3 regions of the Arthrobacter sp. GQ119 genome follow, and region 3 is predicted to be linked to each of the others. Evidence: riboswitches for the same ligand, from Rfam matches in the RefSeq annotation. Region 3 holds a riboswitch; each other region holds the start of a gene.
The links. A riboswitch is a leader RNA that binds a small molecule or an ion and turns the genes downstream of it on or off. The one in region 3 is predicted to bind cyclic di-AMP.
Positions count from the first base shown of each region.

Region 1: another riboswitch for cyclic di-AMP. It lies ahead of AC6CH3_RS02440 (NlpC/P60 family protein); the one in region 3 lies ahead of AC6CH3_RS20185 (LysM peptidoglycan-binding domain-containing protein).
Region 2: another riboswitch for cyclic di-AMP. It lies ahead of AC6CH3_RS16840 (aggregation-promoting factor C-terminal-like domain-containing protein); the one in region 3 lies ahead of AC6CH3_RS20185 (LysM peptidoglycan-binding domain-containing protein).

Region 1 covers NZ_JCAXEA010000002.1:112,421-122,605, forward strand. The annotation lists gene AC6CH3_RS02425 (aminotransferase-like domain-containing protein) at 1-1,101, shown strand, start outside; gene AC6CH3_RS02430 (hypothetical protein) at 1,303-1,692, shown strand; gene AC6CH3_RS02435 (GGDEF domain-containing protein) at 1,840-2,979, shown strand; gene AC6CH3_RS02440 (NlpC/P60 family protein) at 3,069-3,860, opposite strand; cyclic di-AMP (ydaO/yuaA leader) riboswitch at 3,868-4,051, opposite strand; gene AC6CH3_RS02445 (GTP pyrophosphokinase) at 4,204-5,310, opposite strand; gene AC6CH3_RS02450 (alpha/beta hydrolase) at 5,533-6,363, shown strand; gene AC6CH3_RS02455 (YciI family protein) at 6,446-6,784, shown strand; gene AC6CH3_RS02460 (ferredoxin reductase) at 7,139-8,227, shown strand; gene AC6CH3_RS02465 (fatty acid desaturase family protein) at 8,241-9,422, shown strand; gene AC6CH3_RS02470 (carbohydrate kinase family protein) at 9,538-10,185, shown strand, end outside.
Region 2 covers NZ_JCAXEA010000018.1:72,872-83,056, forward strand. The annotation lists gene AC6CH3_RS16805 (hypothetical protein) at 1-270, shown strand, start outside; gene AC6CH3_RS16810 (D-alanyl-D-alanine carboxypeptidase family protein) at 356-1,786, opposite strand; gene AC6CH3_RS16815 (SixA phosphatase family protein) at 1,924-2,451, opposite strand; gene AC6CH3_RS16820 (dodecin family protein) at 2,499-2,702, opposite strand; gene AC6CH3_RS16825 (winged helix-turn-helix domain-containing protein) at 2,858-3,727, opposite strand; gene AC6CH3_RS16830 (response regulator transcription factor) at 4,387-5,127, shown strand; gene AC6CH3_RS16835 (HAMP domain-containing sensor histidine kinase) at 5,131-6,693, shown strand; cyclic di-AMP (ydaO/yuaA leader) riboswitch at 6,788-6,950, shown strand; gene AC6CH3_RS16840 (aggregation-promoting factor C-terminal-like domain-containing protein) at 6,956-7,780, shown strand; gene AC6CH3_RS16845 (HAD-IA family hydrolase) at 7,933-8,613, opposite strand; gene AC6CH3_RS16850 (VOC family protein) at 8,650-9,027, opposite strand; gene upp (uracil phosphoribosyltransferase) at 9,088-9,723, opposite strand; gene AC6CH3_RS16860 (phosphatase PAP2 family protein) at 9,736-10,185, opposite strand, start outside.
Region 3 covers NZ_JCAXEA010000026.1:56,700-66,884, forward strand. The annotation lists gene AC6CH3_RS20140 (type III polyketide synthase) at 1-914, opposite strand, end outside; gene AC6CH3_RS20145 (hypothetical protein) at 1,717-2,154, shown strand; partial or broken gene AC6CH3_RS20150 (NAD(P)-dependent alcohol dehydrogenase) at 2,538-3,688, shown strand; gene AC6CH3_RS20155 (hypothetical protein) at 3,708-4,295, opposite strand; gene AC6CH3_RS20160 (MarR family winged helix-turn-helix transcriptional regulator) at 5,022-5,459, shown strand; gene ppk2 (polyphosphate kinase 2) at 5,500-6,432, shown strand; gene AC6CH3_RS20170 (cupin domain-containing protein) at 6,850-7,530, shown strand; gene AC6CH3_RS20175 (helix-turn-helix domain-containing protein) at 7,451-7,669, shown strand; gene AC6CH3_RS20180 (hypothetical protein) at 7,833-8,099, opposite strand; cyclic di-AMP (ydaO/yuaA leader) riboswitch at 8,386-8,553, shown strand; gene AC6CH3_RS20185 (LysM peptidoglycan-binding domain-containing protein) at 8,559-9,425, shown strand; partial or broken gene AC6CH3_RS20190 (PKD domain-containing protein) at 9,586-10,185, opposite strand, start outside.

The sequences.
Region 1 (10,185 bases), on a different contig from region 3:
GCCATCGCCTTCCATGCCGGCTACCCGGACCGGGAACTCCTGCCCGAGCGCCTGGTGCGTGCCGCCCTTACCCGCGCAGCACGCGGCGACGCCGCGGTGTCCCGCCCGCCCGCCGCCGGCCTGCCGGAACTGCAATCGTGGTTCGCCCATGAACTCGGTGCCTCGACGCCGGCCGGAACCACGCCGCCGAACCCGAGCGACGTCGTCGTACTGCCGGGAAGCCAGAGCGGGCTCAGTTCCATCTTCAGTGCCCTGGCGGGCCGCGGTCAGCCCCTGCTCATGGAATCGCCGACGTACTGGGGCGCCATCCTGGCGGCGGCGCAGGCCGGGGTCCGCGTTGTCCCGGTGCCCAGCGGACCCGAAGGCCCGGACCAGGCAGAACTGGCCCGGGCCTTTGACGAAACCGGCGCGCGGCTGTTCTACGCCCAGCCGAACTACGCGAACCCCACAGGAGCGCAGTGGGCCGCGGGGCGGGGCGAAGAGATCCTGGAGGTCGTGCGCGCGAAGGGCGCATTCCTCGTGGAGGACGACTGGGCGCACGACTTCGGCATCACCACCAATCCCGTGCCCGTTGCCTCCCGCGACGACTCCGGCCACGTTGTGTATCTTCGCTCCCTGACCAAGAGCGTGTCCCCGGCCATCCGCATCGCCGCCGTCATCGCGCGCGGCCCGGCACGTGAGCGCATCCTCGCGGACCGGGCGGCCGAGTCGATGTATGTCAGTGGCCTGCTCCAGGCCGCGGCGCTCGACGTCGTAACGCAGCCCGGCTGGCAGACGCACCTGCGCAGCCTCCGCCACCAGCTCCAGTCGCGCCGCGACCTCCTGGTCACCAGCATGCGCGAGCATGCCCCGCAGGCGCATATCGAGCAGGTACCCAAAGGCGGCCTGAACCTCTGGGCGCGGCTTCCCGACGGCACGGACCTGGAACGGCTGACCCGCGACTGCGAGAGCGCCGGGGTCATCATCGCCGCCGGGCGGGAATGGTTCCCGGCCGAGCCGGCGGGCCCGTTCATCCGGCTCAACTATTCGGGACCGAACCCGGGTGCCTTCCCGGAAGGCGTGCGCATCATCGGCCAGTGCATCGAACGCAACGGTCTCTAGGAGCCGACTTTAGGAGCCGCTCAGCGGCTTCCGGGCAAGGCGAGGCAAGGTCCGCCTCGATGAGCTCAATGGCCCGGTTCCATTCCTGTACGGCCACCTCCTTCGTTTCCTACGGTACGGAGACTCCGGCCCATTGACCCGACAATCCCTGCCCGAAAAGATCAGAACCTGGACACAGCAATCCAACGGAGGGACGAAGAAATGGGTGATTTCATCGCGTACCTGGACACGTCCGAGGTCCGGCCAGGCAAGCTCGCTGAGCTCAAGGCGGCCATGGCGGAATTGGCCGAGTTCGTCGAATTGAACGAGCCCCGGATCATCAACTATTCCGTCTACTTCTCAGAGGACGGGTCCACGATGTGCGTCTTGCACTTCCATCCGGATGCGGCATCACTGGAGTTCCACATGCAGGTGGCGGGCCCGAAATTCCCGCCCATCGCACCGCTAATCCATATGCGGTCGATCGAACTCTTTGGCCGTCCCAGCGAGGCGCTCGTGGATCAATTCAAGGCCAAGGCCAAGCTCCTGGGCAGCGGCACGGTCATTGTCCGTGACCTTCATGCGGGCTTCGCCCGTCTGGATTTGGGTTGACGAACACCGCGCCGGCCCGAGTGCTACGAGATGGGGCTCGATGGTTGCCATGAAGTGCGGACATATTCGTACGCGCCCGGACTGGCGAGACGTGGGCCGGTGGGATACTGGTCAGCACAACGGGTGGGGATTGGGGGGAGTTGGGGAATGGTGCTGGACACGGCAACACTGCGGATTGCGTTCGCTGTGATGGCGTTGGCGCTCGGTCTCCTCTTTTACTTCTCCGCCTTCCGCAGCACTCGCTCCCCGTACAGTGCCTGGTGGTGCGCCGCCCTGCTCCTGTTTCTCTGCGGTTCCGCGTGTTTTCTCCTCAACGGCACGCCGCACCAGTGGTGGGCCAATACGCTGGGAAATGTCCTGCTGGTTGCCGGGGCCGGGAGCGCCTGGGCCGGTGCCCGTTCGCTGCGGACGCCGAAATACAACTTCTGGCTTTTCAGCGCCGTTCCCGTCGTGGCGGGCGTGGCTTCTGCCCTCGACAATCCCGGCGAGAACGTCTGGTCCGGGGGCGCCGTTTTTCTCGCGTCGATGTCGCTGATGATTGCCCTCGCCTCACGCGAGCTGTGGCGTTTGGAGCCGGGGTACACTCGGGTCCGCATTCCGATGGCGATCGCCGCAGGCGGTGTTTCAGTGTTCTACCTGGGCCGGCTGATCGTCTTTATCGCTGCAGGCCCCGACAGCCCGACGTTCGTGACGTACTTCGGTTCCGCCGTGACCACCCTGGTTACGATGGTGCTCCTGGCGGTGGTCTCGTTCAGCATGGCCGGTCTCAGCACGGAGCAGCACACGCGGGCGCTGACAACCGTCGCCAGCCAGGACGGGCTCACGGGCCTGCTCAACAGATCGGCATTCTTGGATATGGCGTCCGAACAGCTCCGCCGCGGCCGGGGCAACAAGAGCGGGGGAGCGCTGATCCTCGCGGACCTGGATCATTTCAAGGCCATCAATGACACCCATGGCCACGCCGCCGGCGATCTGGCGCTTCAGGCCTTCGCCGACGCCTGCCGTGCAACGGTCCGCTCCACGGACCTCGTGGGGAGGTACGGCGGCGAGGAGTTCATCGTGTTTGCCCCGGGCGCGAGCCCCTACTCCGCGGAGATCATCGTCAAAGAAATCAGCCGGCGGCTCGCCAAGGGGTCGGTTCCCGACGTGCCGAAAATGCCCACGGTCAGCTACGGCATCGCTGCGGTGGACGCGGGTGTGCTCAGCCTGGACGGACCAATTGCAGCCGCTGACGCCGCGCTCTATGAGGCCAAATCCCTCGGACGGAACCGGGCAGTTCTCGGCTAGCAGAAGAAGCCGGTGCCCCGCTGCCCCCAAGGCAGCGGAGCACCGGCTCCGGCGTAATCAGGCTCCGGCGTAATCAGGCTTCGGCGTTGTCAGGCTCCGGCGCGCACGAAGGTGACGGGGCCGGTGGCGGTCAGCCAGGACAGCGGGTGAACCACGGTCTCGTTGACGCCGTTCATCCCGCCGCTGAGCACCTTGCCGTTGCCCACGAAGATTCCCACGTGGCCGGACTGGACCACCATGTCACCGGGCTGGGGGGTGGACACGACTTTGCCGTGGTTCATGAACTGCATCGGAGCAAGGTCGCCCACTCGGATGCCGGAGGCGCCGAGTGCCTTTTCGACCATCGCGGTGCAGTCCTGGGTGATGCCCAGCTGGGCGTATGCGGCCGACACCATGGAGGCATTCACGCCCCCGGCGGCGGCAGCGGGAGCCTTCGCGGGAGCCGCTGCGGACTGGACGGAGATTTTCGGGGCAGGTACCTTCGGGGCAGGCGCGGCAACGGGGGCTGCGGCAGCCGCTGGAGCGGCAGCGGCGCGCGGTGCCGCCGGCTTTTCGACGACGGGCGCCTGCACCACGGGGGCAGGGGTGGACTTCACCGCGGGCCGCTCGAAGGCGATCTTGACGCTGGAGCTGGCGCTCAGGGGTGCCTGGACCTGGCTGGCGGCCGTGGGCGCTGACGCGGGGGCGGCGTCCTTCTGGGCCGGCGCGTTGGCAGCGTTCGCTGCCATGCTGCCGGTGAAGGCGAGTCCCGATGCCGCGAGGATTACGGCGGCCTGGCGTCCCAGTCCTCCGGCATTGGCCGTGACAGCACGCGATGCGGATACGAACGGATTCGAACGGCCGGCCGCTGCGCGGCGGGCACGGGTAAAGCGTGACGACATGAAGGAGCCTCTCCCGATGCCTGCGAGGTGAGCTGTCGGATTCGGATGGGAGACACCCGGCCGCGCGCCCTGACGAGTTCAGGAACTGCGCGGCTTCACCCCAAGGCCCTTTCGTGCGGGCCAAAATTGGTTTCCCCGTCTCTGCCGTGCATGGTCTGTGAACGGATCCCGGGCAGCGGCAGAGTTAGGCAATCAGCGCGGGAGTGCCTTCCTCGGTGAGGAAGGCACGTCTTCCACGGTACGGGAGCCTTTTCCAAAAGTCACATTAAGGTAACGGAGGCGTGTCGCTCCGTCCGAAGCGTGCTGTTCATGCTGACCGGGCGGAACCTCACCCTGCCGATGCCTACTTCTTGGTCTGGCGGTACCGCTCGATCTGTTTCAGCCGCCGCAGGAGGCTGTCGCGCCGCGGGTGCGGAACGGCGTCGGGCTCCTCGGCGGTGAGGTCGATGTGCTTGGTCCCGTACTGCCACAGGAGGAGGTCATCCAGCAGCCGGTCCGGGCCGGGGGAGTAGCGGTGGTCCAGGGCCTTGCGGACCTCGGTGATCCTGTTGGCACTGAGAAGCCCGGCAAGCTGGACGGTCTGGTTCAGGCCGTGGGCTGCCATGAGTTCGGCGGCCCATCCCCAGTCGTCATCCACCTTGCGGTCCACGTGCGGCAGCAGCGTCCGCCAGACGTCGCGGATGCGGTTGGGTGTGAGCGGGGCGGCGCCGTCACCGTCCATGTCCCAGTAGCCGCGGACCTCCTCGTAGCGCTCGTGCAGGTCCGCGAAGGCGCTCTCCACCGTCTCCAGCATGGCGGCCGTGGCGGTGAACTGGCGGTCGAAATGCGGGGTCCAGGCCCGCGGATCCTCCGCCTTGAAGCGGATGTCGTGTTCGATCTCGCTCCATGCATGCGCGAACACCGTGCGGATCTGGCATTCGAAGAAGTAGCTGCCGTTGGGCTGCGCTTCGGAGTTGAAGACCTTCTGGTACTCCTTGACGGCCTCATTCTGGATGGTCCGCAGAATCAGGTGCCGGCTGGAGTAGCCGTACGTCCCGGACTCGATGGAGCCGATGTCCTTCTCGCGGTCTCCGCGGCAGTCAAACAGCTGCCGCTGCCGCTTGATGAGGTTGGCCACCACCGCATTTTCCGCAGGGAGCTTGGTGATGACGCGGACACCCACCATGTCATTAAGGGTGCGGAACGGGTCGGGGAACTTCAGGACGCGCGGGCCGCCGGGTTCCAGGGGCTCCTCGGTGCGGGAGATTTTCTCCCGGAAGGAGTCCACGGTCTTGGTACGGCCGGTCACGAACAATGGCGTGACCTCGGTGTCCTTGAGCATGGTCCGCAGCATCTGCAGGACGTCCCGGGTGACAAGCTTCAGGGCAGGCCGGACGCGCTCATACAGTTCCACGCTTTCCTGCACGGAGTCGCGCTGACTGACGTCCAGGCGATCCCAGTTGCTTGCCATGGTTCCAAACTATCAAGGGCGTGCGACAGTCGCCGGTGTGACACCGGCAGCGCCACCTCAGCCACTCCCTTCCGCCCGGGGGGAGCCGCGTCCCTGTAGGCTCGGGGCATGGCTGATGTGCGCCGTCGGGCCCTGCCGTCCTCTGGACTGCTGTGGGCGACGGCAGTGGTGACGCCGGGGGCACTTGTTGCCTCCTGCCCACCCGTACTCAAGGAGGATGCAGTGAAGCGGCAGAAGTACCAGTACGGCGACCACCCCAGCCAATGGGGCGAACTCTTCTTGCCGGAACCGCCGCCAGCATCCTCATCACGGAACGGCAAGCGGCCGGCGACCCGAGGCGTCGTGGTGGTCATCCACGGCGGATACTGGCGCTCGCAGTACGGGGCCGAGTTGGGCGAACCGCTGGCGAAGGACCTCGCAGCCCACGGAATGGCGGCCTGGAACCTGGAATACCGGCGGGCAGGCAACGGCGGCGGCTGGCCGCACACCTTCGAGGACGTGCTGGCCGGGATCGACAGGCTCCGCGGAGTCGCTGAAGAGCACGGGCTTGACCTTGCCAAGGTGGTGGCGCTGGGCCACTCGGCCGGCGGCCACCTCGCCGTCTGGGCGGCCGGGCGGGACCGGCTGGCCGGGCTGGGAACTCCGGATGCTGACCGGCAGGTGGAGAGGAACCTCAACGGCGAGGCGGTGCACCTGACAGGCGTGGTCAGCCAGTCCGGGCTGCTCAACCTCGCCCAGGCGGACTGGCTTGACCTCAGCAACGGGGCGGTCAGCAACCTCATGGGCGGTTCATCCGGGAAATACCCCAAGCGCCACAAGTATGCAGACCCCATGAGCGCGGTTCCGCTGGACGTGCCGGTCTATGCGGTGCACGGACTCGAGGACCGCACCGTTCCCATGAGCCAGTCGGAAGCGTACGCCGCAGCAGCCCGGGCCGCCGGGGCGCCGGTCCAAGTGGTCAAGGTTCCGGGCGACCACTTCGCGCTGATTGACCCGAAGGCCTCGTCCTACCGGAAATGCCGCGACCTCGTGCAGGAGTTGCTGGGTTCCTAGGGGGCGAGCAATGGCGCGAATGGATGCCTTCAAGCGTCCACAACCGTTGCTGTCCGGCCCGCCCGTGGGGCACCATCGGGACATGACGAAATACCTCATCTCCTTCCCGAGCGAAGCCATGGTACTCACCGACGAGGAGTTCCCGATCGTCGTCGCCGAATCCCACGCTGTGATCGAGGAGGCGAAGGCTGCCGGCGTCTACGTATTCGGCGGTGGGATCGAGGAGCAAGTCGCTCCCGTGCTGGTCTCCGCCGACGGGTCGGTGAGCGCCGGGATCTATCCGGACTCCGAACTCAAGGGTGGGTTCACCGTGCTGGAGCTGCCGACGCGCCAGGACGCGGTCGAGTGGGCGAGGAAGATCGCGGTGGCCTGCCGTTGCCCGCAGGAGCTCCGCGAGTTCGGGTACGACCCGGCGAGCTAGCCACCTGGAATATGGGAACTCCATCGACGTCCGTTCGTTGCAAAGTCATGGGGGTCGATCGTAAATCCGCTGCCGGCACGGCCGCGCAGCGGCGCACCCTCCCTGACCAATGTGCTGCTACGCCCCCGTAATCTTCGGGAGGTAAGTACACTTACCATTTATAGTCAATAACGCACGCTCAGGCGCCCACCATGGAGGAAAACCTTTGTCTGACCCCACTGCCACACCGCTCCGGTTGCTCCGGCCATCGGCATGCGGGACGCTAGTAGCCGGGGGTTGGGGTAGTTTTGTATATTACGATCACCGGTTTCACTAGGAGATACATATGGGTGAATCCAACAGGTGGTGGACAACATGATTCGGCTCCGCAAATTGGCGCGCGCCGCGACGGTCTTGACCACCCCGTTGGCGCCGGAGGACATTCTCGCGCTTTTTAACCCCGTTTTTTCGGCCCGTCAGCTTCGCGGCGTGGTCACAAAAGTGGTGCCTGAAACGGCGGACTCCGCCACCATCCACTTCCATCCCGGCCGCGGCTGGAAGGCCCACAAGGCCGGGCAGTGGGCGCGGATCGGGGTGGAACTCGATGGCGTGCGGCATTGGCGGTCGTATTCGCTGAGCGCGCCGGCAGGGCAGGACCCTGCCATCACCGTCAGCGACATGGGTGCTGTCTCCGGTGTCCTCGTCCGGAACACCAAGCCCGGCGACGTGCTGTTCCTGGCTCCGCCCCAGGGCGACTTTGTCCTGCCGGAGCATCCGCGGCCGCTGCTCATGCTCACTGCGGGGAGCGGCATCACCCCCGTCATGTCGATGATCCGCACGCTGGTGCCGCACCGCCCCGATGCCGACGTCGTGCTGATCCACTCCGCCCGTACGCCGCAGGACAGCATTTTCCACGAGGAACTGTCCGAGCTCGCGGACCAGTTTCCCAACTTCCGGGTCACCCACTGGTACACCGGCGAACGCGGCCGCCTGGACTTCAGCTCGGCCGCCCTGCTGAATGAGCTCTGCCCGGACTGGCGGCAGCGCGCCGCGTACGCCTGCGGCCCGGAGGGCTTCCTGGACGAGGCCGAGGCGCTGTGGACCACAGAGGCCGCTGCCCACAAGAAGGCGGGCCCCTTCGCGGCCGACCCCATCAACCTGATCATCGAGCGCTTCAACACCAGCCTAGTGGGCGGGGAAGGGCACGACGGCGGACTGGTCACCTTTGAGGCCTCGGACCGCGAGGTCGAGGCGGACGGAAACACCCCGCTGCTCGATGTGGGCGAGGACGCCGGCGTCCTGATGCCCAGCGGGTGCCGCATGGGCATCTGCCATAGCTGCCTGACGCCGCTGCGCGCCGGTCATGTCCGTGACCTGCGCACCGGTGAGGTCCACGGCGAGCCGGGCCAACTAATCCAGACGTGTGTCTCGGCAGCCGCCGGGCCCGTTAACCTCGACATCTGAGGAGCAACACAACATGACAGCAATATCTGACCGCACAGCCGTGGAATCGACGTCGATCAGCGGACCGGCGGCTAAACCCCGTCCGGGTGCCCTGGCCAAATCGGGAAGCCCACTGGTTCGCCCGCCGGCCGCCGCGCACCTGACCGACGAGCAGGTGGCCGAACTCGGCCGCGAGCTGGATGCCATCAAGGACGAGATCCTCGCCAAGCGCGGCGCCTCCGACGCTGCCTATATCCGGCGCGTCATCAAGATCCAGCGCGGACTGGAGATCTCCGGCCGCGCTGCGCTCCTGATGGGCCGCAACAAGGCCGCCTGGGTCACCGGAACCGCCCTGCTGAGCGCCGCCAAGATCCTCGAAAACATGGAGATCGGCCACAACATCCTGCACGGCCAGTGGGACTGGATGCGTGACCCGGACATCCACTCCACCACCTGGGAATGGGACTTCGTTACCCCGGCCCGGGCGTGGCAGCACACCCACAACGACCTCCACCACCGCTGGACCAACGTGGTGGGCAAGGACAATGACGTCGGATACAACCTCCTCCGCATGGACGAGGAACAGCCCTGGAAGCCGCACAACCTCGGCAACCCGCTGTACAACGCGATCCTGGCACCAATTTTTGAATGGGGAATCGCCATCTACGACCTCGAACTGGCGGAGTACAAGGAGGGGAAGAAGTCCAAGGAAGCCCTGCAGAAGGACCTCAAGGCGCTGGGTAAGAAGGTGGTCACGCAGTTCACCAAGGACTACGCCGCCACTCCTGCCGTGGCCATGCTCACCGGCTCCGGCAAGCAGGCGCTCTACGGAACCCTGACCGCCAACGCCGTGCGCAACGTCTGGGCCCATGCCGTCATCTTCTGCGGCCACTTCCCGGAAGGGGCGGACACCTTCACCGAGGAGATGGTCGAAGGCGAGACCCGCGGTGACTGGTACGTCCGCCAGATGATTGGCTCGGCCAACATCTCCGGCTCCAAGTTCATGCACATCATGACCGGAAACCTGTCTCACCAGATCGAGCACCACCTCTTCCCCGACCTTCCCTCCAACCGGTACGCCGAAGTGGCGCCGAAGGTCCAGGAGATCTGCAAGCGCTACGGTCTCCCGTACACCACAGGGCCGCTGCTCAAGCAGGTGGGCTCCTCCTGGGCCAAGGTCTTCAAGCTCGCATTGCCGGGCAAGACGAAGTCCTAGCCGCCTCCGAACTGCCATGGAGCAGCGTGCCTGAGCGCACGCTGCTCCAACTGTTCTCCAGCCAGTTCTCCGCAAGGCGGGAGCGTCCGGCGCCGTTCTCTGGCAGAGTATGACCATGCTCACAGTTATCGGCGAGGGCCTCGTTGACGTGGTCCAGCGCTCCTCCGGAATCGAAGCCCATGTGGGCGGCAGCCCGCTCAATGTCGCTGTGGGGCTGGCCCGGCTGGGCCATCCCGTCCAGTTCATCGGCCGCTACGGGCGCGACGCCTATGGAGACTCAGTGGCGGCCCACCTGAGGGCCAGCTCGGTCATGCTGCCGCAGGCCCCTGACGGGCTGCCCACCAGCGTGGCCACCGCCCTGGTGGACGACGACGGCGCCGCCACCTACACGTTCGACCTCGCCTGGGTTCTTCCCGGCCTCGTTGACCGCCTGCCGTTCATGATGCAGGGCACCACGCTGCTGCATACCGGTTCCATCGCCACGATGCTGGCGCCCGGCGCCGCCGACGTGCTGGCCGCCGTCGAACATTCCCACCCGTCGGCGACCATCAGCTTTGACCCGAACTGCCGGCCCAGCATCATCACCGACGTGGACTATGCCCGCAAACAGGCGGAGAAGTTCGTGACCCTTTCGGACATCGTCAAGGCCTCCGACGAGGACCTTGCATGGCTGTATCCGGGCGTCGATGTCCTCGATTCGGCCCGCCGCTGGCTGTCGCTGGGAGGTTCGCAAGGGCCGGCCATGGTGGTGGTCACGCGCGGC
Region 2 (10,185 bases), on a different contig from region 3:
GCCACGACGGATTCGGACATCTACTTTTACTTGGCTGTCGGTTCCGGAACGCTCACGCTTCTGGTGGTGTTCGCCGCCGCGGTCTGGCCGTCACGCGGCCACGCGCACCGCCGCTCCCGTGCTCCCGTCCGAAGGGGCCGCCCTGCGCCGTCGCGCGCTTCAGCCAGCCGCCCGGCGTCGCAACGCCAACCGGCCGCACGCCAAGCTGCGCAACGCCAGGCCGGGAAGACCGGGGCGGCCAGGTCCGCCGCCGGGCGGCCCCGCCGCTGACCCGGCCGCACGCTTACCGCCGTGGCCACCACAGGCACCCGGCTGGTTAGCAGGCGGGGAATCCCGGGTACAGAAAGAAATACGGTCAGCGGAATATGCTGTACGGGCCCCATCCGCTGCCCACCTGCCGGCCGCCGGTGAACTGGTTGGTCCCGAGGCTGTAGTAGAAGAGGCGCCCGTCGGTGGCCTTGGCACTAAGCCCCCGCGTTCCCGATCCCAGGAACCCGAATGAGGCATGGGACTGGGCGATGGCGTTCCAGCCGCTCCCCAGCTTCCTCCGCGGCTCCTGGACGAACCTGGCCGCGCCGTCCGACCTGTACAGCTGGAGCTCACCCGTTGGCCTCGTGACCAGCAGGTCCTGCCTGCGGTCATTGTCGAAGTCCGCCATGGTCAGCTTCAGTCCCTGAAAGCCGAACCCGATGCGCTGGGGGGCGCCCAGTGCGCCGCCGCCGGGGTTCGGGTAGTAGAGCATGGTGCCGTCGGTTCCTGTTCCCACCACTCCTGGGTAGCGGTGCCCGTTATGCCACTTGCCCACCGTGATGTTCATGGGCTGCCAGCCGCCGGTTCCCACGATGATGGGGCTGAGGAACCCGCCGGATCCCTTGCCGCGATGCACCGTCAGCCTGCCGGTGTTCCATTGGGCCACGATGTCGTTGATCCCGTCGGAGTTCCAGTCCGCGACAAAACCGGATTTCAGGCCAGTCCATCCGGAACTGCCGATCTTGATGCGCGCGCCGAAACCGCCGCGGCGATTTGCCGGATAGTTCCAGAGGGCCCCGCCGGAGTCGGCGGCAAGCACATCAGCAGCGCTCCTGATGGTGGGCCTGAGCGAGAAGTACTGCTCCATCGTCGGAATGGCCCGGCTCTTCATGTCGATGGCCAGCGCAACCCCCACGTAGCGAAGGTGCCACGGCTCGTACGTGTAGCCGGTGATGTGGGTGTAGCCCTGCGGGTACCGCACAATGAACCCGTAGCGGTGCGCGTTGGCCGCCACCCAGCGTCCGCCCGGGGTGTCCCCGAAGCAGGCAGTCAGCCCGCAGCCGCCGCCGACGTTTCCCACGTCCATGGCGAGGCCGGTCTGGTGCTCGCTGTGACCGGGCCGGGCAGAGATCTGGTCCGCGTACGCCTGGCCATAGATCTGGACGTAGTAGTTGTACAGGTCACGCTGGGTGGCATAGGACCTGTAGCCGCTGATGACCTCAAGTGAGTGGCCTGCAGCGCGCGCTCCGGTGAACAGCTGGTTTGCGGCAGTGGAGACGCCGCGCCGCAGCACGTGACCGCTGCCGTTCCACGACACCAGGTCCGGCGGAACGAACTGCAGGGGGTTCAGCGGCCGGGACTTGTTCACCAGGACCCACGGGTGGCTCGGAGTGGTCACAACGCTCGTCGGCAACTGCTCGCCGGACGGCGCTGCCTGGGCAGCCGGGGCGCCGGTCAGGAACAGAGCAAGAACTACGACGGCGGCCGCGCACCGCCGGGCATGCGCCCGCCACTGCATCCAACCAGAATCAAGCATGGCGGGCCCTTCCCCACTAGACGACGCTGGGGTTAAGCGTACCCGCGTCCCCGCTGGCGTTCGACGCGCCGGGGTCTGGAATTAGGGGCCCGGAATTACAGGATCAGAGCTGGCTCTTGGCGGGCCCGGCCAGGAAGTTAATGTTTACGCGGAACCTTAAAGTGCGTGATTCGGGCGTCCTGCCCGTCCAGCTCGGCCCACGACTTTTCGGTTTCGAGGACGGTCAGTCCGCTGGTGGGAAAGCGGGTGGCGGCGTCCATATAGGCGTCATGGTTCGAATCGCGGGAGGCCAGATGCATGGCAAGGTCCTGGACTCCGGGCATATGGGAGATCACCATCAGCGTGGTGACAGTGTCCGGGACGTGGTTTATCACCGACAGCATGCCGAGCGCGGACGCACCGTAGAGCCCGTCCTCCAGTTTCGGCGTCGGAGCCTTGTCCCCCAGCTCGCTGCATACCCAGGTGCAGGTTTGCCTGGTCCGCAGGGCGCTTGAGCACAGGATGAAGTCCGGGACGATGTTGTGCTTGACCAGCCACTTGCCCGCCAACGGAGCCTCGCGATGGCCTCGCTCTTCCAACGGCCGGTCATGGTCCGCCACGCCGCCGGGCCAGTCGGCCTTGGCATGGCGCATGATGACCAGCCGCTTCTTGTGGTGCCCACTCATGGACTCACCCTACTACCCGGGCCGGAGGCAGGCCGGGCAGTGCCAGCTCAGTCGTCCAGGACGAACGTCACTTCCAGCACCACATGCCAGGCGACTACCTGACCATCGGTGATTTCGACTTTCTGCTCCTTGACCCAGGCGCCGGAGACACCGCGCAGTGTCTTGTTGGCGCGGGCGATGCCTTCCTTGATGGCGTCGTCAAAAGAGGTTTTGGAGTTCGCGCTCAAGGTGGTGATGCGTGCGACAGACATGGTCTTCCTCCTGGTGGCCGGACGGACGATCCGAGCCTACGCCTGACCTGGAAAAGTCAACAGGGTCCGAACAGGCGATCCCGGCCGCACATGCAGAAGCGCCCGCCCCTCAATTGAGGAACGGGCGCTTTACGAGCGAATTCGCTAAGGGGAAACTAGATCGAGTATTCCGGAGCTGCCCAAACGATAACCTCGGGGTGCTCGTAGAAGCGGTAGCCCTGGCCGCGGACGGTGCGCACGGTGTTGGCGAGGCGGCCAAGCTTCGAGCGGAGGCGGCGGATGTGGACGTCGATGGTGCGCTCGTTGGGCACCTCCTCCGCGTTGCGCCACAGGCCTTCGAGAAGCTCGTCGCGGCCCACGGTGCGCGTGCCGTTCTCGACGAGGTAGTTAAGGAGCTCGAACTCCTTGAACGTCAGGTTCAGGGATTCGCCGTCAAGGTGCACTTCGCGGCGCGCGAGGTCGATCAGGACACCGGACGGGCGGGGATCCTGGGCCGGCTGGAGCCGGGTGGTTTCGGTGCGCTGCCGGGAGTTCACCGTCGGGTCGCCAAAGGTGGAACGGACGACGTCGAGCGCGGAACCGGGCGCGCTGGCCGGCGCCACTGCGACGGCAGCGTAGCTCTCAGCGCCGGAAACCAGCGACTGGGCGTAGGCCCGGATTTCCTGGGCCAGCTTGGCAATGGAGGTGCCGGCAGCTGCGGCCGTTTCCTCGTCGATCCCCATGTACAGGACAAATCCGCGCGCCACGTTGTCGTTCTGCACCGGACGGACGGTGGCGCCGGGCGCCGGAGCCACAACGGGCGTGGGGGCGGTCATCGGCGCGGCTTCTTCAGCCTGGACCGCGCGGAGCTGGCCGTAGGAGTTGGGGTTATACCCCTGGGGGGCGTAGCCCGGCGCGGGAACGGCGGAGCCCTGGCCGGCGGGGAACGCCGGGCGGGCGCCAAAACCTGGGCGGTGGCCTGACGCCTGGCCAGGCTTGTTGGCGTTACGGACGGAGATGTGGACGTATCCAGATGCAACTGACATGAATGCTTACCTCAATGTGAATGGCCGTCATCGCGGCTCGAATGCTTGGTTCCCCGCAATGAGTTCTGGGGAGGGCGCCCGACGCTGGGCTCTGGGGGCGAATGCCTAAAAACTTTGTGGGGTGGAAAGTTAGGCGTGCATTCGACAACAGCGCATGTCGACAGCAGCGGGTGTGCTGGGCCAATAATCTGCGGCTGCAGGTGCTGTTGAGTTCTTGTTCACATTGGAAGTGTGCAACGTAACAATGAGAACTTGCAAGTAACAATGGGTCGGTCGGTCCGCATCGTGAGACGAAACGCGCGATTGTGGGCTAAATCACAACTTTGACGACTTCAGATTTTGCCGACGTTTTTCCAGAACGAACGTTCAGAAAGAGCATTTTTCCGAATTATCTGCACGCAACAGCCTGTTTATCGACGATTATTCAGACAACTCAAACATGCCGGAATTACGCGGCCGCAAATCGCGAATTGTCCAGCTATGACGCGGCCCAAACGGAAAATTTTGGGCAGGGCATTCTTTCCCCGGTCCGGTCAAGCGGGCCGGGCGGCACCACGCCGCTCGGCCCATGCGGCCAGTCCGGCTCGCTAGGCTGGATTCACAGCCGGTGCACAGGAATCCCAAAGCCCCGGCTAACGAGCAGATCGGAGAGTTGTCCCATGGCTCCCTCGCACTCCATGACGAACAACCTTCCCCAGCTCACCCACCCGGACGGCTCCCCCATCCGTGCCCTCGTGGTTGATGACGAGCCCAGCCTCTCCGAACTCATGAGCATGGGCCTGCGGATGGCGGGCTGGTCCGTCGCCGTGGCCGCGGACGGCCCGGAGGCGGTCAGGCTCGCGAAGGAATTCCGCCCCGACGTCCTGGTGCTCGATGTCATGCTCCCCGGGTTCGACGGCGTTGAGCTCCTCGGCAGGATCCGCTCGTTCGCACCGGAGGTGCCGGCGCTTTTCCTCACTGCCAAGGACGCGGTGCAGGACCGGATCCTGGGCCTCGCCGCCGGAGGGGACGACTACGTGACCAAGCCTTTCAGCATGGAGGAAGTCCTGCTGCGCCTCCACCGCCTGGTGCAGCGCTCCGGCGTAGCAGCCATGGACACTTCCGAACTCGTCGTGGGAGACCTGGTCCTGAATCTGGATACCCGCGAGGTCACCCGGGCCGGGGACGAACTGCAGCTCACGGCCACGCAGTTTGAGCTGCTGCGGTATCTCATGGAAAACCCGAAGCGCGTGGTGAGCAAAGCCCAGATCCTGGACCGCGTGTGGAATTACGACTTCGGCGGCCAAGCCAACATCGTGAAGCTCTACATTTCCTACCTCCGCAGAAAGGTGGACGCCGTCCACCCGCCCATGATCCACACGGTCCGCGGCGCGGGCTACGTCATCAAACCGGCAGACTAGGCCGTGGCAAAGCCCACCGGCGCCACCCGGAGCCAACAGCGCCGCTGGCTGAACCCCGGAACGTGGCATCTCCGCACCCGCCTGGTACTCGTAGCCATGGTCCTGCTCGTGGCCATCTGCGCCGCGGTCGGACTGTTCAGCTATGCCTCCATGGACGCCTTCCTCACGCGCCAGCTGGACGAGCGGCTCACCGGCGCATCAGAGCGTGCCAGTGTTTTCGGGCGGCCGCCCCTCGGGGCGCAGGGGAAGAGGCCCGATCCGTTGGATGCGAAAGGCTTGGGACCGGGCACGCTCGTTGGCCGGATTGAAAACGGACAGGTTTGGAGCGCGGGATTCCTCACCAAGGAGGGCACGCGGGCCTCAGTCTCAGCCGCTGACAACGAGGTTCTCCTGGGCCTCGCCCCCGGCGGGGTCCCTGCCGACCGGACGCTGTCCACCGGGGCGTACCGACTGGTCGCCGACCAGAGCCCCTACGGGGATGTCATGGTCACAGGCCTCCCCCTGGCCGACAAGCAGAACACCCTGACCTCCCTCATCTGGACCATCAGCATCGTGTCGCTCGGCGGCCTTGTGCTTATCGGGCTTGCCGGAACAGTGATCATCCGCCGCACCATGAAGCCCCTCGAACAGCTGTCCGAGGTTGCCACGCAGGTTTCACGCCTGCCCCTCGATGCCGGCGAGGTTGCACTGGCAGTCCGCGTTCCGCCGTCGAACGCCCATCCCGGAACGGAAGTGGGAAGCGTGGGGCACGCGCTCAACCTCATGCTGGACAACGTGTCCAACGCGCTTGAGGCGCGGCAGCAGAGCGAAATGAAGTTCCGCCAGTTCGTGGCCGACGCTTCACACGAGCTCCGCACGCCGCTCACCGCCATCCGCGGCTACACAGAGCTGATGCGCATGACCGAGACCTTCACCCCGAACGGCCAGCGGTCCCTCGCCCGGGTACAAAGCCAGTCTGAGCGGATGAGCACGCTGGTGGAGGACCTGCTGCTGCTCGCCAGGCTCGACGAGGGACAGCCGCTCAAGCTCGGGGACGTGGACCTGACCCAGCTGGTGATCGAAACAGTGAGCGATGAAAAGGTCATGGCTCCGGACCGCAGCTGGCATCTCGAACTGCCCGACGAGCCGGTGGTGGTGCGCGGCGATGCCTCCCAGCTGCACCAGGTGCTGGTCAACCTGCTGTCGAATGCCCGCAAGCACACTGGTCCTGGCACCACAGTGGTCACCCGCGTCAGGACGGCCGCGGACGGGACTGCAGTTATCACCGTGATCGACGACGGCGAAGGCATCCCGCCGGAATTCGTGGACCGGGTTTTCGCCCGCTTCGCCCGCGCAGACGCGTCCCGCGCCGTCCGGGTCCCCGCAGGCGCTGTCCCCGACGGTGTGGTCCCCGCCGGCGCTGTCCCCGCCGGCGAGGGAACCAGCGGCCTGGGCCTGTCAATCGTCCAGTCCATCATCAAAGCCCACGGTGGCGCCGTGGAGGTCGCGTCGCGCCCCGGCCGGACCGAATTCACCGTCACCCTGCCCGTGCGGCCGTCCGCGCAAGGTGACGCGCCGACGTCGTGATGTCCGTTACCTAAATGTGACTTAAGCGCCAGCCTCCTGTACGGTCGATGAGGTGCGGCCATCATCTGGGCCGCATATCCGGATGGACGCCCAGCTCTGCCGCTTCCCGGATTCCGCTTGACCAGGCAGAGGCGGGGGAACCAGAGTCCCGGGCAATCCGCATCAGCCCTTGGGGTGAAGCCGACACGTGTGTTTCCGTGCGGCCGGATGACCTCATCCGAACCCGACAGCTAACTCCGCAGGTGTTGAGAGGCAATCCACCATGTCTGAATTCAAGGTACCAACGCGCCCTGAACGCGATCCAAAACAGTCCCGGCAGAAGATTTCACGCCACCGCGCCGAGCCCGCCCGTCCCGCATCAGCCTGGGGCCGTCTCACCGCGAACATCCCGTCGTTCGGCCGCCGCGCAGCCGTTGTGACCACAGCCTGCGCCGTCCTGATCGGCGTCGGCGCTGCCGGCCAGGCGGCCGAGCACGCCACCCCCGCGGCAGCGCCCGAGGCGGCATCGGCAACAACTGAGGCCCCGCCGACGCTGAACTTCGACAAGACGCTGATCTCCGCCCTGCCCAGCCCCACGGCTGCCCCGGTGGCACCCCAGTCCGTTGCCAAACCGGCGCCGCCCAAGGCTGCACCCGCGGTGAAGGCCGCCCCCAAGGCCGCCGCCAAACCGGCGCCCGCCAAGGCCGCTGCCGCCAAGCCGAAGGCCGTCGCTCCGGCCGTAAAGGCCGCCCCGGCCAAGGTGGCCCCGGCACCCAAGCCCGCGGCCCCTGTGGCAGTGAACGACCCCGCCGGCGCGCAGGCCTATGCCGCCAGCAAGCTGTCCTCGTACGGCTGGGCGGCGGACCAGATGCAGTGCCTCAAGACGCTCTGGACCAAGGAGTCTGAGTGGCGGACCACTGCGACGAACCCCAGCAGCGGTGCGTATGGCGTGGTGCAGTCCCTGCCCGCCGAGAAAATGGCGAGTGCCGGAGCGGACTACCGCACCAACTACCGCACGCAGATCAACTGGGGCCTTGGCTACGTCAAGGAGCGCTACGGCTCCCCCTGCGCTGCACTGAACTTTCACTACGCCAACAACTGGTACTAAACCGGCACCAGTCTGAGAGCGCGGCAGGCATTTCTGCACCGTTTTGAGCGTCCGAAGGGCCCCGGGATCCACGTGATCCGGGGCCCTTCGGCGTCGGTGCAACATGCTGCCGGCGGGAAAGTGGTGCAGAAATGCGTCAGAGCAGTAAGGAGTCAGAGCAGGAAGGAAATGATCCGGCGTCCATCCTCGTCGGCTTCCACCGAGGCTGTGACAGCGGAGTAGTCCGGGATGTGCGGCACGCCGTCGGGCACGACGCCGGTATTCGGGCCCACCGCCACCGTCCGGATTCCGGCCGCCAGGCCTGCAGCGATCCCGGCCGGCGCGTCCTCGAAGACCACGGCGTCCGCAGGCTCCACGCCCAGCAGCTCGGCGGCGCGCAGGTATCCCTCGGGATGCGGTTTGCCGTGGGTGACAAGGTCCGCCGTGACGGCCGTGCCAGGCATGGGCAGACCCGCTGCGCCCATGCGGACGTTCGCCAGCACCCGGTCGGCTGACGTCACCAATGCCACTGCGTCGGCAGGCAAGGCGCGCAGGAGTTCGGCAGCCCCGGGCAAGGCGACAATGCCTTCGGTCCGAACGCGCTCCATCGCACCGAGCTCAGCGGTGAGTGCAGCAACATCCGCGCCGACGGGGGCAAACCGCCGCACGGTGTCCCGTGCCTGCACGCCGTGGGAAGTCCGCAGGATCTCTGCAATGTCCAGACCGTAGCGCGCGGCGAACTCACCCCACACCTGTTCCACCACCGCCGTGGAATCAACCAATGTGCCGTCCATGTCAAAGAGGACGGCACGGGCAACCAGGGCAGTGGAGACGGATTCGGCAGGAAGGTTCATGGATCCATCCTGCCTCATGGAGGGCAGGGAGGACGTTTAGCCGTTCGGCCGGTGGGCCATGTACTGCACCGCCCACTTGTTGCCGTCGGGATCGGCAAAGTAGACAAAGTGGCCCCAGTCCTGCACATCGACGTCGCTGACGTCCACGCCGTTGGCCTTCAGCTGATCGTGGGCTTTGTGGATGTCGCTGACCACAAGCTGGAGGCCGGGTGCTGTACCGGGAGGAGCCTCGTTGAGGCCCTCGCCGATGGCAATCGAGCAGCCGGAACCCGGAGGGGTGAGCTGGACGAAACGGAGACCGTCCATGGGCCTCTCGTCGTAATCGGCGTTGAAGCCGACCTTGTTGACGTAGAAGTCCTTGGCTCGGTCCACATCGGACACCGGGACAAAGATGAGTTCAAGTTTCCAGTCCATGGTGCACAGGCTATCCCGGCGGCAGAACCATCCGGAAGGGTCCGGGCAAGGTAGCCGAAGTCAGTGGGCGATGCCGTACAGGCGGTCACCGGCGTCGCCCAGGCCGGGCACGATGTAGGACTTCTCGTTCAGTTTCTCGTCAATCGAAGCGAGGACGATGGTGACGTTGGCGTCGGAGAGTTCTTCCTCGAGTTTGGCCAGGCCCTCAGGGGCGGCCAGCAGGCAGATGCACGTGACGTCGGAAGCTCCGCGTTTGAAGAGGAACTTGATGGCCTCCCGCAGCGTGCCCCCGGTGGCGAGCATCGGGTCCAAAACGAAGATCTGCCGGTCCGTGAGGTTTTCCGGCAGCCGCTCGGCGTAGGTGATGATATCGAGGGTTTCCTCGTCGCGGGCCATGCCGAGGAAACCGACCTCGGCGGTGGGGACCAGTTTGGTCATCCCTTCGAGCATGCCCAGTCCCGCCCGGAGAATCGGTACAACCAGCGGTGTGGGCTTGGTGAATGCGGTGCCGACGGTGGTGGCGATCGGGGTCTCGATGGTGACAGGCTCGGTGCGGACGTCTCGGGTTGCCTCATAGGCGAGGAGGGTGACGAGCTCCTCGGCCAGCTGGCGGAAAACGGGGGACGGTGTGTTCTTATCCCGCAGGACGGTGAGTTTGTGGGCGACCAGCGGGTGGTCCACGACGAGAGTTCGCATGGGTCAAAACTATCACCCGGAGGGCGGCCCCCCGCCGTGGCTTCCGCCCCTTGCGGCAGTGCCGTCGGAGCCTTTCTCCGCTTCGGATTCGCCTATGTCAGAGGACTCCTTATTTGGCATGTGGGCCGGGTGCTCGAAGGTGGGAGCGGGACCTGCATGCTCACGGCGCCGGATGATGTGGAACAGCCGGTGTGCCAGGATCACCATGCCCACCCACGCGAAGCCGAGCAGCCACGCCGCCATCACATCGGTCATCCAGTGGTGGCCCAGGAACACCCGGCTCAGGCCCATGGCGATGATGAACAGCATGCCCACCGTGATGAATGCCGCCCGGACCAGGTTCCTGTACGTCTGCAGGCACATCAGGTATACCACCACGCCAATCACCACCGTGGTGTTTAGGGTGTGTCCGCTGGGGAACGAGGGCGAAAACTCGAACGGCGGAACGGCGTCGATATGTTC
Region 3 (10,185 bases):
TCCAGGATGCTGCGGCCGCCGGGATGGATGGCCCAGTGCGGGATGTCCCGGTAGGGGAGTTCCCTGAGTGAACCGTCCCTGGCCAGCAGCGGTTCCAGGGCGCCAATGATGTGGTCGTCGATGATGTGCGGAACGTAGTTGCCCAGGACCATCTCGAACCCCTCGTCGCCGATGTTCCACGCCATGGAATCCTCACCGACCGGCGTCAGGACAGTTTCGAAGTGGTCCAGCTGCAGGAGCGCCCGTGATTCGGGTACTTCGCGCGCGGTCACGACGGCGGCGGCGGCGCCGTCCGCGAAGAGCGCCGAGCCCATAATGGTGTCGGGATCGTTGGAGGTGCGGACGTGCAGCGAGCAGAGCTCCGCACACACGACGAGGACCACAGCCTCGGGGTCCGCCTCACAGAACGACTTCGCTGCCCGGAGTGCGGGGAACGCGGCGTAGCACCCCATGAAGCCCAGGTGGTACCGCTGCACCGCAGGGTTGAGCCCCAGGGCCCGGACTATTTTGTAGTCCGGGCCGGGGTTGAAAAACCCGGTGCAGGAAACCGTGATCAGGTGAGTTATGTCAAGTGGATCGATGCCGGCACAGTTGGAGACGGCGGAGGAAGCGGCCTCGATGAAGAGCTTGGTGGCCTCCCGGGCGAACAGGTCATTGCGTTCCTTCGTGCTGGGGCTCCGGAGCAGGCCCGTGGCGGGGTCGAAGAACCTCGGGTCGTCCGAGCGTGAATCCAGCGTCAGTTCCTGGACGGCCGTGTAGCGCGTGTCGATGGCGGCCGAGTCGAAGCAGGTGGCAACCAGCCGGGAGCCGAGTCTCGTCAGGCCGGGTTGTGCGGCGAACACGTCCCGGGCCTCCGTCTGAATGAGCATCGTAGGCGGAACAGCTGTCTCGAGGGCTCTCACGTAGACCGTCATGGGTTTCATTCTTAACGAGAGCGCCAGTTAAGACAATGGATTGGGCTGACGTTCGCTGGCGCGTTCTGAGCGGGTCAGGGTGCTGGGCTTTCCGGCTATTTCTAGATCTCGTAGCGCAGAAGTCAGGCACGCTGCACGGGAGTTCCCGCAGCTACTTCTACCCCGGTGAGTTTAACGCCGATAATGCACATTATGTAAAGTAATACTCTGCAGAGCCTCTCCCGCTGAGTCCAGAGTCTTTCCTTTCTCGGTGCCGGATCGTTCGGCTTCGACTGCGTTCCTCTTGATCGCTAGCCCGCCAGACCACTGAGCAGATTGATGGTGGCGGCCAGGATGACCGTCCCGAAAACATCCCGACTTCAGCGTGAACCCGGCACCTGGGGTCCACGATGCGCTATCCCACGTGCACCCGTGCACCCCGGGGCGTTTAGTGACGTCGGGGTCGGCTTCTCACAGCACTTCACGTGTGACGGGGGATTTTTCGCCTTCTCATTGCAGCTCCCCTGCACACCTCATCGGTGAGCCTGGCCGTTTTTACGTCGACAGATGAGCGCGAGGTGTGGGGTGCGGCAGGACAGGATCTATCTTGATCAACTATTGATCGTCGATGGTGAGGTCCTTGAGGTTGGGCGTGCAGTCTGTTTGGTACCGGCAACGAAAACCGGTCTTTCGCAGCGTTGTCGACCTGGTCTTCACGAGCATGGAGTGGTCCGGGGTGACACGCTACGCCTACACGTCCCCTCCGTCGTCTGTGGCCCCCCAAGCACGCGGCGGAGGGGGCCCGACCGGAAGGAAAGGCGCCATGCCAGCAGTTAACGGGACAGCGATGAGACATAGGCACGAAATCAGAAGTGAGCGTCCGAAGCCGGTGCTGGATGCACAACACCTCGAGAAACTCACCGAAGAGTCCTCATGGGAGGTCGCAGAGTCCTTCGCCACGGAGTACACCGCCCTTCTCCCCCGGCGCGTTGACCGGATCGTCCGCACGGTTACTGTCCGGGACCGGGACACCGCCATGGATGCCTTACTTAGCCTGAAAGCGACGTCGTGGCTTGCCGGCGCCCTGCGGATGAACCAGCTGTGCCGCGAACTGGAGCTTGCCCTCGCCCTGAGGGATGTCGCTGCAGTGGCATCCATTGTGCAGGACATCGAGCAGCACCTTCCGCACCTTCAGGAGGCCCTCGCCGGCCGTCGGCGCCACCCCCTGGCAGCGTCGTCCCTGGCCGCACTTCCCCGCTGATGGACCAGGCATGTCGCGAGACTCGGGGTTCTTCTCCCCTGCGCTAGGTTTTCCCGAGATGGTTGCAGGGCCGTGGCGGCTAGCCACGCACCATCATCCTCGACCTCACCGGCCGCACTGTTGTCCCCCGCGCTGCGGTGGGGCCGGCGGCGGCTGGGGGGAGAGAGCCTGGTCTCAGAGGCTCTCGTCGCCGCCGGCCCGAATCCAGTCAACCCTGAAACCGCATCTTGTACACGAGTGGTCCCTACCCGATTCTTGCGGGTTAACCCTACGCTTCTGCGCAGGTCGGGTTATTTGATGACGTTCGACAGCTTGAGCTGTAAATTGCTGACAATCGTCACAGAAATTGGAGACCCCCCGCGTGTCGGGAGTAGCGTCGCACTATGACTCCAGGACGCTTCAGCTCACCTCCCCTTGCCAAGCCCTTGCCCCCTGTGGATGGCCGCGAGGTGCACCAACAGCGGCTGGCTTCCGGTTACGGCGCACGGTCCAGCAACAGCGGACTCGTCCCGTTGACCGTGGCCCGGCGTGCGCCCAAGGAAGACGACGTTGAGATAGCGGTTGAGTATTGCGGACTGTGCCACTCCGACGTGCATGCTACGAGGGGGAATGGAGCGCCCCCAAGTATCCGCTTATTCCCGGGCACGAAATTGTTGGCCGTGTTAGCCGTGTAGGCTCCGCCGTCGACGACCTCTCCGTTGGCGAGCTGGTAGGCGTAGGGTGCATGGTCGATTCCTGCCGTGAATGCGAAAGATGCCTTGATGGGTTTGAGCAGTATTGCGACACGGGCGTCGTCAGTACTTATGGTGCAGCCGACCCGAGAAATAAAGGAGCCATCACTCAAGGCGGTTATTCCTCCTCGGTGGTCGTGGACAGGCGCTACGTGCTCCGTGTCCCAACCAACCTTGCCCCTGCCGCCGTTGCTCCCTTGTTGTGCGCAGGGAGCACCACCTATTCCCCGCTGCGGCACTTCGGTGTCGAGGAGGGCGACGTCGTGGGTGTTGTGGGGCTCGGAGGCCTCGGACACATGGCAGTGAAGCTTGCCAAGGCGATGGGGGCTAAAGTGAAGGTCTTCACAACCTCAGAGGCCAAGATCGCGGCGGCCAAGGACCTGGGAGCCGACGACGTTGTTCTGTCCAGGGACGCTGCATCTATGGCCGCGGCCGAGGACAGTATCGACGTCATCATCGATACTGTAGCGGCCCCGCATGATCTCAACCCATACTTTCGGACTCTCCGCCTGGAGGGTGCCCTGTTCCAGCTGGGCCTGCCTTCTGAGCCCATGCCGCCGGTCAATCCCTGGATCCTGAGCCGCCGCCGGATCGCATACTCCGGCTCGTACATCGGAGGCATCGCTGAAACACAGGAGATGCTGGACTTTTGTGCCGAACACGGAGTGGTTTCCGATATTGAGATTGTCTCCGCGGCGCAGCTGAATGATGCTTATGACCGGATGGTTGCCGGCGACGTCAAGTACCGGTTTGTCCTGGACACCAAGACTCTCCCGGCACCGGCGACCAAGGCAGAGGCATGAGGGCAAAAACTTATTCGCTTTAGTTAGTCCCGCTCCACATGCTAATGGCAAGATAGGCGCCGAAAGTGGCTACCCCGATTATTGCCCCCACCAGGGCCTGACCCAAAGTGTGGTGTCGGAGTGAAGTGCGGCTGTAAACCATCAGAGGCGGCAGCACGAGTAAGCAAGCGAAGGCTGAACCGAACTCCAGCACCCACCACAAGACACCGAAAGTCAGGACGGATACATGTGCGGACGCGTTCAGCCAGACTCGGGCGCCCGCAAGCATTAAGTTTCCCAGAATGAGACTCACCAACGTCTCGAAGACAGGATGCGGAACCCGCAGAAGAACGACCAAGATCGTTCCAACGACTATCAGGGAAGACACGGCAGCCGTCTTGAGTTTCAGAGGGATATCCAGGCTCCCCGCGATCCAGGGAAAGGTCTTGTACACAATCCCAGGAAGGACGACAGTGCCCAGGGCAATAGCCGCGATGCCGAGAACATTCAGACCGGCTTTGGCCGCGGCAGCAACAACGATGACAAGAAGAACCGCAGCAGGCGGCAGCAGTCGGGAAAAGCTAGCTGCCAGAAGTGACAGTGTTGACGAGTGGATCTGAGGGCGCAATCTTCTCCTCGATTTAGAACACGTGTTTGGGGTCGACAGTGGACGTTGCGTACTCCGGACGACCGAGCGGCCTATAGGACTGGATGGTGATGCCCCGGGACGTGGTCCGTGAGCCTACCAGATCGAGCGCGAGGTCCCGGCCGGAATCCGGGAACAGCCGTGTGCCTTGGCCGACGACGGGATAGGTGACCAGGTCGAGCTGGTCGACGCCACGTACTTGGGCCGGCTGTTCAGGGCAGAGGCAATCGGGGTGGTGCTCGGATCAGCCATCGCGCCCCAATAGCCAGCGAAAATCTCGTATGTCTGCCGGCCAAAGAGAAACGCGAGCCGCACTGCCATAGGCCTGGTTGAGATAGTCCCCCGCCTCGGTGTCGAGAAGTGGCATGGCCCGTCCGCCGCGTTCGAAGCCGCCGCTGCGATCGTCGTCAGGTCGGCCTAATCCCTGCATCACACCGTCCACCGAGACATTGGTGGTTGTCGTTAGCCTCATGTCGTGTCACCCCCGCCGGACAGTAGCCGCGCCCCCTTCTGGATCCGCCAACTTGCTACAGACAAACCACTTGCGGGAGCTTGGGGAAGACGAGATCGTCACCGTCGCCTCGTTGGTGATTCGAAAAGCCGGTTCTGCCGTCACCCCCGCCGGATCGTCCCGGCGCCCTGATGGAACAGGGTCCGCCCCGCTCCCCCACCTTGCAGCTGTGGAACGGCACCTGCCATTATGGCAACGTGAACAGGCCTGTTGGATACTGGGTCAAGCGGCTGGACGTGGCACTGGAGACGCTGCTCGATGCCACGCTCGCCCGGCTCCGCCTGACCAGAAGACAATGGCAGGTCTTCAACACTCTCAGCTCGGGCCCTGCCACACCCGCCGAATTGGCGGATGCGCTGCGCCCATTCAACCAATCCAGCGGCGTTGACGCACAGGAACGGGACATGGCGACACTCGTCCGAAGGCAGCTGGTGTTCCTACAGGACGGCTACCTCACGTTAACAGAAGCAGGTAGGGCACTGCACGCCCAAGCAGCCGGTCTGGTGGAAGCCACGCGACGTGATCTCAGCGCGGGAATCGGAACCGATGAATACGCCATGGCCGTCAGCGTCCTCGAACGCATGTGCAACAACGCAGACCGCATCACCAATGCTAAAGACGGGACGCCCTGTTAAGATGCCGTCAATGAGTCGGCGAGCCTAAGGAGCCCCGATGATGGAGGCATCCCAGCCCTGGACACCCAGAGATCCTTGGTGGGTCAGGGACAACCTGCGGGAGGCTATCGACCGCCTCGTGGACTTGGGATATATCGTCGCCGGCGGGCAGGGCGAGGACCCTGAGCTGATCGACCCAGGCGGCTCAGCCGTGGAAACCTGGCGCGAGGATTACCCGTACCACGAGCGGATGACCCGGGCGGAATACGAAATCGAGAAGTACCGGTTGCAGATCGAGTTGCTGAAGTTCCAGTATTGGGGCCAGGACAACAACCGCAGGAACGTGATCGTTTTCGAAGGCCGTGACGCTGCCGGCAAAGGAGGGACGATCAAACGCTTCACGGAACACCTCGATCCCCGGTCGGCACGCACGGTCGCCCTCGGCAAACCATCCGACCGCGAACAGGGCCAGTGGTACTTCCAGCGCTACGTCCAGCACCTGCCAACCGCCGGAGAAATCGTCATGTTCGACCGCTCTTGGTACAACCGGGCCAACGTCGAAAAGGTGATGGGGTTCTGCAGCGAGGAGGAATACCGCACCTTCATGAACCAGGCCCCCATCTTCGAAAAGATGCTGGTTGACGCTGGCATCCACCTGAACAAATTCTGGTTCTCGGTGACCAGGCACGAGCAGCGGACACGCTTCGCTATCCGACAAATCGACCCTGTCCGGCGTTGGAAGCTCTCACCCGTTGATCTTGCCTCGCTGGACCGGTGGGACGAATACACCGACGCCAAGGAACAAACGTTCCTTCATACGGATACCGACCATGCGCCGTGGATCACCATCAAATCCAACGACAAGAAGCGGGGCAGGATCAACGCCCTGCGCTACTTCCTCAACCAGTTTGACTACGAAGGAAAGGACACCTCAGTCGTGTACGATGCCGACCCGCTGATCGTGCGCCGAGGCCGCGAGGCCGGTGGAGACTGAACTGTCCCGTCCGGGCGGTCTATGACCTGCCCAAGCCTTACGCGTCAGCCAGCCGAACGGCACGTCATGCGCATGAGACTACGACGTCGATACCGGGGCCAAGAGTCCGGCGGCGCCTGCGACCGAAAGGACGGCACGGAGATGATTGGCCCTGGTCCAGGGGCGTTCGTAGCTATGCCACTGCCCTTCCAGATGACCATGAATGGAGGTCGCACAGCGTTCTCATTGATTTGTGCCATGGTCGCGATCGCTTCGCCGGGCTGCCGGCGGCACAGGGCGGCCATCACTACCGCCGAGAAGGCCAGGTAAAAGCCGCCGACCAGCGCGGAGCCGGTCCCGGCGGCGACCGGCAACCACTCGCTCACAGCCGGGCCTCGGCGACCGCGACGTCGTGCCAATCAAAGCGAGAAGGCGAGCATGGTGTACGGATCCGCACGGGCGACCGTCAGCCAGGGAAGCCCGCCACAGCTCCTCAGCACCGGGCAGGCAGCGACGGTACGTGGCCCTTCCCCGTACGTGGTGGCCGATGCCGCCGAGCGGGCGCCCACGGTACTGATCGGCCGCGGCCAGTCCTGCTGCACGCCGACCGGCGGCCATCTGGAGCCCACAATGGCCCACGGGGTGCGAACCTGGGGCAACGCCGCCCACGGGGAAACCGTCCTGCTGATCGGCACCTACCAATCAGAAGCGGCGGCCGGCCGGCTGGTGACCTCCGTGCTCCCGGACTTGGCAGTCTTCACTGAAAAGGAAACCGATCCGGCACTGCTCCAGATGCTCGAGCGAGAGCTCACCTCCCCCGGACTGGGGCAGGCGAGTGCTTTGGACAGGGTTCTGGATTTGCTGCTGCTGCACCTCGTGCGCGTCTGTGGTGACCGGGCCGAGTTCGACGTCCCAAGCTGGGCAGCAGGCACCCGCGACCCCTGTCGTTGCCCAGGCACTGACCCTGCTGCACGAGGAGCCGGCCGTGCCGTGGACCGTCGCGGAACTGGCCCGGAGGTCGAGCGTCTCCCGGGCTACCCTGGCTGCCCGGTTCCACACCGCCGTCGGGCAGCCGCCAATAACCTATCTCACGGTCTGGCGCCTGGCTCTGGCAGCTGACCGACTGGCCAGCAGTACCGCCACGACTGCCGTGATCGCCGCCGAGGTCGGCTACAGCAACGCCTTCACGTTCAGCACCGCCTTCACCAGGGCCTATGGCAAAAGCCCGACCAGCTACCGCCGTGCCAGGCGCGGCTAGCTGTCCACAGGCAAGGATGGGTCCGGAGCCTGTCAGCCGAGCAGTTCGGGGCGCTCTTTGACAGCCCGCATGCACCAATGACTCTCTGCGGTGCCAGCCCGGAACGGTGGACCGACCCGATCAGGGCGTACGCCCTTCCACCTGCGGGAGGGCGGCGTGTGTGTCAGGCGTCCGCCCCGGTTGCATCTTCCAGTGTCGCCGGGGCGAAGATGGCCGCCGCCACGTCTTCCCGAAGGAAATAGTTCCGGCGTTCCAAGGGCTCCAGACTGCCGCGCACGACGTAGTAGCCTCGGCCTTCCCCGGGTCCACCCGCGGCCCGGTCGAGGGCATCGACCATGTCCCTGTCCAGGCGCTGGTCCGGGCCACGGTCCTGCAGCACAGCAAGATCTTCCGGCAGCAACGCACTGATGAGTCCCTGAATATCCGTCATGGTAGCTTCCTCGCCGGCACCGCTGGAACGATAACTGATTCCCCCGCGGGCGTGTCCGGGGGTGCCCTGGCCGGTTGCGTCCACAGCGATTCTAGGACCCGGAAGACTTCGCGGCCAGACTTGGCATGGCACTCCCGCCGTGGTAATCAGGGGTTTTAGACACGTCGGACCCTCCATGCCCGTTACCGAAATGTGACTTTTGGTGCGCGGGTGGGCTAGCCTGTAGCGGTGCCCCGGTTCATGCCGGGCATTCCCGGGCAGAATGCCGAGCCCTGCCGCTGACCGGGATCCGTTCGCAATGACATCTGGCAGGGACGGGGGAACCACTTCTTTACCGGCCTTGGTATCCAAGGCCTAGGGGTTAAGTCCACGCGCTCCGATTCACGAGGAGGCAGGACCGGGTGACCTCCCACCCGAACCCGACAGCTCACCCCGCAGGCATGGGAGAGGCAATCCACCATGTCACGTAAGTCCATTTCCGCGCGCCACCGCGCCACCCCCACGGCGTCCATCGCCCTGCGGGGCCTGTCGTATTCCATCAAGTCCAACGCCGCATCCATAGCCAAGCCCGCGGCAGCAGCGGCTGCTGCGTCCGGACTGCTCTTCGGCGTAGGAGCACCGGCACAAGCAGGCACCTACGCTCCCGAGGCCACGGGCAGCACCAGCGCCCAGGCGCAGACCGCACCCCAGGTGCCGGCCGCCCAAAGCCTGGCACCGGTAGGAGGATCTGGCGTAGCAGGCGCATCACACACTGTTGTACCTGGCGACACGCTGGGGGCGATCGCAGCACGCCACGGCGTGAGCCTCGATGCAGTAGTCGCCGAGAACAACCTGTCGCTGGCCTCGGTAATTTACCCCGGCGACCAGATCCTGATCCCGGGTCCCGGACAGCCTGCAGCAGCACCGCAGGCACCCGCTGCCCCGGCTGCGCCGGCAGCACCCCCCCAGCCGGCCGGCATGGGAATCTACCACGCATCGTCGTCGGTCACGCCGGCACCGGCTGCTCCCGCCAGCGGCGTCGGCGCCTCCCTCGTGGCTTCAGCCCGGGCACAACTGGGCGCCACTCAGGACTGCACCATCCTGGTGGAACAGGCCCTGCGCTCCGTCGGCAAATCGGTCGGAGACCTCGCTCCCCTGCAGTTCCACCAGTACGGCACACCGGTGTCCACGCCGCAGCCCGGCGACCTGATGATCCGCGCCGGACACGTCGCGATCTACATCGGCGGCGGGCAGGCCATCAGCAGCGGCATGAATGGCGTCAACGAAACCATCGTCCACCCTGCCTCCTGGCTCGGAGGCTCTACTTTCGTGCGGGTAAACGCCTAAAACGTCAGAGCAAGCATAGACAGTGGCAGGTGCAGCAGCGCCTGCCACTGTCGTATCTGCCAGGGCTGCGCACGGGCCTGACGACGACGGGTCCTCCGGCACAAGTTCCGGAGGACCCGTCGAGCCCTGTCTACCTCAAGTCACGGCAGTGTCGGCCTGGTCAGCCTGCGGGTTTCAGTGCGGTTCGCCAGGCGGCGACGGCCTTGGCGGTGCTGAGGGTCCAGGTGGCGGTGCCGGTGGCGCCGGCGGTGGCCTGGGTCCTGTCGGCCTGCTCGTTGACCTGCCCGCCGCTGGTTTCCCAGCGTTCGGTCCAGCCGGTGGGCGGGGTGGCTGCGGGGTTGGAGCTGTCAAAGCCGAGGCCGCCGATCAGCATCGCGCCGTTGCTGGCCGTGGTGACGCTGCCGACGGCGATGCTGGTCGCCGAGAAGGTGGCGTTGACGGCGGTGGCCACGGTGCTGTCCAGCGGCGTGGTGGTGTTCACGCCGGTGTAGGCGGTGATGCCGCCGCCCCACTTCTGAGCGGTGCTCAGCGTCCAGGTGTAGCTCGTCGGGTCAGCGGAGCCAACGACCCGGTAGTAGGCGAACACGCGGGCGCCGGTGCCGATGGAGAGCCCGCTGGTGATCGCGGTCCAGCCGGACGGGACAGCAACCGTGGGGTTCTTGTCGGCGGTGAAGGACGCAACCAGGACGTCACCGGCCGCCCGGCCGGTCGGGGCCGGCAGGGAGACGGTGGTGGTCGCCGTTTCGGTGGACGCGGTCCT